Regions from separate parts of the Massilia sp. 2TAF26 genome, predicted to be linked through region 2. Evidence: predicted binding sites of a transcription regulator. Region 2 holds the regulator's gene; the other holds the start of a gene.

Region 1 (2,174 bases), on a different contig from region 2:
CGCTGTCCGCCAGCCGCACGCCCACGCCCAGCAGGCGCACCGGCCGGCTGGCGCGCAGCCAGCCGGTTTCCATCAGGTGGGTATAGACCGCCAGGTTGGGCGCATAGCCGACGCACTCGACCGTGGTCTGCTGGAAGTCGTTGAACTTGATTTTCACGAACAGCTTGTTGATGAATTTTTCGGCATTGTTGCGCTTGATGCGGCCCTGCAGGTGCTCCATCAATTCCGGCAGCAGGGCCAGGCAGGCGGACAGGTCCGGCACGTCCGGCGTATAGGTTTCCTCGGTGCTGATCGACTTGCGCTCGCGTACCGGATTCACCTCGCGGTAGTCGATGCCGCGGCACAGGTCGTGCAGGCGGGCGCCGAAGGACCCGAAATGTTCCTGCAGCTTCGCCATGCTCCAGCCGCGCAGGTCGGCGCAGGTCTGCACGCCCAGGCCATTCATCTTGGCCGCCGTGACCTTGCCGACGCCATGCAGCTTTTTCACCGGCAGCGCCGCGACGAAATCATCGATCTCCTCCGGCCGCACCAGGAACAGGCCATCCGGCTTGTTCCAGTCGCTGGCAATCTTGGCCACGAACTTGTTCGGCGCCACCCCGGCCGAGGCGGTGATGCCGACGGTCTCGAAGATGCGCCGGCGGATCTCCTGCGCGATCAGGGTCGCGCTGCCCTTGCAGTGCGGTGAGGCCGTCACGTCCAGGTAGGCCTCGTCCAGCGACAGCGGCTCCACCAGCTCCGTGTAGTCGCGGTAGATGTCCATGATCTGGGTTGATGCGATCCGGTACTTTTCCATGTTCGGCGGGATCAGGAGCAGCTCCGGGCACAGCTTCATCGCCTGGGCGGTGGCCATCGCCGAATGGATGCCGAAGCGGCGCGCCTCGTAGTTGCAGGTGGCGACCACGCCACGCTGGTCCGGCCGTCCCCCGACCGCCAGCGGCCGGCCGCGCAGCGACGGGTCGTCCCGCATCTCGACGGATGCGTAGAAACAGTCGCAATCGCAGTGGATGATCTTGCGGAGGGGGATGTTCATACTGTAATTGCATACAGTATCAGGGGAAAGCGGGAATGATGCAAGAGTGCAAGCAAAAAGGGCGCGCAACCTGCGTCGCGCGCCCTTGTCTCACTGCTTGTCCAGCCGCTTACCAGGTAAACTTCAGCGAGTACGACGCGCCATACACACCCGTGTGGTAGCGCACGCGGACGTAACGCGGCGAAGTCGCCGAGGTGGCGTTGGCGACCGACACCGCGTCCGGCGTGCCCGCGCCGTTGGTGCTCATCGCCAGCTGGGTGCCGGCGCTGTTGTAGGCGTACAGGTCATAGTCCGTGCTGCCGCTGCCGGCGTTCATGGTCAGGGTCGCGGTCAGGGTCTTGCCGGCCGGGACCTGGACCACGAAGTAGTCGTTGTCGGTCGTACCGTACAGCGTGCCCTTGACCACGGTGCCCGAGACGTTCACCGGATTGGCGACCGAGATCGAGTTGTTCGGCTCGACCTCGTTCTGCGTCGGCGGCGTGACCGTCGCGCCGGCCGCCACGGCGTTCACGGCCGCTGCGGCGTCGACGATGCCGGCGCCGCAACCCGAGCAGGCCGCCGGGAAGGCGCGCGCGGTGGACTTCAGCTTGGCCTCGACTTCGTCCGGCGTCAGATTCGGGTTCGTCGACAGCATCAGGGCGGCCACGGCGGCCACGTGCGGGGTCGCCATCGAGGTGCCCATCATGTAGCCGTAATTGTCGCCGGCCGGGGTGCTGGTGCCGGCGTTCCAGGTCGACAGGATGCCCGCGCCGCTGTCGCCGCCCGGCGCCGCCACGTCGACCACGCTGCCGTAGTTCGAGTACGAGGCCTTGCCGCCGGTACGGCCGACCGCCGCCACCGCGATCACGCCGGCGCAGTTGGCCGGATTCGAGTTGGCGGCATTGATGTTCGAGTTGCCGGCCGCTACCACGACCACGGCGCCGCGCGAACGGGCGCTGTTGATCGCATTCTGGGTGGTGGTGTCGCAGGCGCCGCTGCCGCCCAGCGACAGGTTCAGCACGCGCGCCTTGTTGGCATTGGCCGGCACGCCGGTGACGGCGCCGCCGGAGGCCCAGACGATGGCGTCGGCGATGTCCGAGGTATAGCCGCCGCACTTGCCCAGCACGCGGGCCGGGACGATCTTCGCGCCGTAGGCGATGCCGGC
Region 2 (2,174 bases):
TTTTCACAGCCCTGCTTCACAGCTCTTTTCCATGAAGACTCTCCTGTTATGCGTCGCATTGCTGGCGGCCGGCTCCGTCCGTGCCGACGAGCTGGCCGATGCCGACGCCCTGTTCGCCAAGAAGGCTTATCCAGAAGCCCTGCAGAAGTACACCAGGCTGGCCAATGCCGGCAACGTCACGGCCCAGCAGCACCTGGGCGAAATGTATTTTTACGGCGAAGCCGGCGCCATCGACATGGACAAGGCCACCGCCTGGTTCCGCAAGGCGGCGGCCAAAGGCAATGCCGTCGCCATCGCCTCGCTCGAGATGATGAAGCAGCGCGAGGTCCGCCGCGCCGACATCGACTACTGGATGACGAAATACGACGGCTCGGATGTCCGTACCGACGAGTACCGCTGCCCGGCGCCGCGCTTCCCGGCGGTGTCGCGCCAGACCGAGGAGATCGACCGCTACAGCGCGAAGATGAAGACCTGGCAGGATTGCTACAACCGCTATGCCGAGCACCTGAATGCGGTCACCCCGCTGAGCAAGCGTATTCCCGAGGACATCCGTAAACTGATGACCAAGGCCGAATACGAGACGGCAAGCAAGCACCTGGACGCGGTGCAGGAGGGGCTGTCGGAAGACGCCAGGATCAGCGCCAAGATGGTCGTGGCCGACTTCACGGTCTGGCGCGACGCCACCGACGCCTATGTCAGCCAGCACAACGAGATCGTCAAGAGCGGGCCGACGCCCGAACGCGAGAAGGACCTGGAAGCGCGCAAGAACAACTATAACGGCGCAGGCACGAAGTAAGCCGTCCGCCGAATGAGAAACGCCCCGCAGGCGCAAGCCGGGCGGGGCGTTTATTTTGCCAAGTGGCAAAAATTAGTGCCGGCTCGGTGCCGGCTTAGTGCCAGCTCAGTGCCAAGAGCGCAGCAGGCCGACGGCCAGGCCTTCGAGCGCGAACTCGTCGGTGTGCGGATCGACCGTGATGACGGAGAAGTCCGGGTTTTCCGGCAGCAGTTCGATGGTGCCGCCGCTCTTGCGGTAGCGCTTGACGGTGACTTCGTCGCCGATGCGGGCGACCACGATCTGGCCGTTCTTTGCCGAATCCACTTTCTTGACGGCCAGGAAGTCGCCGTCGCAGATGCCGGCGTCGCGCATCGACCAGCCCTTGACCTTCAGCAGGAAGTCGGGCTTGCTCGAAAACATGGCCGGGTCGACCGAGTAGGTGGCCTCGACGTGTTCCTGGGCCAGGATCGGCGAACCGGCGGCGACGCGGCCGACCAGCGGCAGCGACATCAGCAGGGCGGCCGGGACTGCCGGTGCCGGAGCGGGTTCGGCTGCGGCGCCGACCAGGCGGATGCCACGCGAGGTGCCGGGGGAGATTTCGATCGCGCCCTTGCGGGCCAGGGCCTGCAGGTGTTCCTCGGCCGCATTGGCCGAGCGGAAGCCCAGCTCCTGCGCGATTTCGGCGCGGGTCGGCGGGAAACCGGTGTTGTCGATCGCTTCCTTGATCAGGTTGAGGATCTGTTCTTGCCGTGCGGTGAGCTTGAGCATGTCAAAGATTAATTCGTAGGTGAGCGGTAGTGCGGGGCGAACCCGATACCCTGTATTTTTGTACAGTATTGCGCCGGGCGCAAGGGGAATCCGTGCGATTTGCCGGTTTTTTTTGCCTGCCGGGCACAGCCGATGCTCGGTAGGCAAGCCGGGCCGCCAACGCGGCCTCGAAATGGCGATTGAGCTCTTGACGTTTTTGCGGTTATAATGTCGGGCTTTCCCTTCCCACACTCGTCTTGACGCCGAGGTGGGCATTTGTTTAAACGTCCTTAAGGAGTGTTGCATGCGTCATTATGAAATCGTGTTTATCGTCCACCCGGACCAGAGCGAGCAGGTTCCGGCGATGATCGAGCGCTACAAGACCACGGTCACCTCGCGCGGCGGTAACATCCACCGCGTCGAAGACTGGGGCCGCCGTCAAATGGCTTACCAGATCCAGAAGCTGCCGAAGGCACACTACATCTGCATGAACATCGAGTGCGACAACGAGACCCTGGTCGAGCTGGAAACCGCATTCAAATTCAATGATGCCGTGCTGCGTCACCTGACCGTCAAGATGAAGAAGGCCGAAACCGCGCCGTCGCCGATGATGAAATCGGTGCAGCGCGAAGACGCAGCCAAGAGCCATCGC

What was found. The regulator LexA, encoded in region 2, represses DNA repair genes until DNA is damaged. The targets are predictions, from matches to a motif close to ACTGTATNNNNATACAGT.
Region 1: the regulator LexA is predicted to act here: its motif matches at 1,031-1,048, upstream of dinB (DNA polymerase IV).

The regions. Positions count from the first base shown of each region.
Region 1 is NZ_JBFRFV010000005.1:205,204-207,377, reverse strand. Features, by position in the region: gene dinB (DNA polymerase IV) at 1-1,030, opposite strand, end outside; gene AB4Z32_RS07520 (S8 family peptidase) at 1,140-2,174, opposite strand, start outside.
Region 2 is NZ_JBFRFV010000044.1:16,838-19,011, forward strand. Features, by position in the region: gene AB4Z32_RS26055 (tetratricopeptide repeat protein) at 32-796, shown strand; gene lexA (transcriptional repressor LexA) at 902-1,543, opposite strand; gene rpsF (30S ribosomal protein S6) at 1,827-2,174, shown strand, end outside.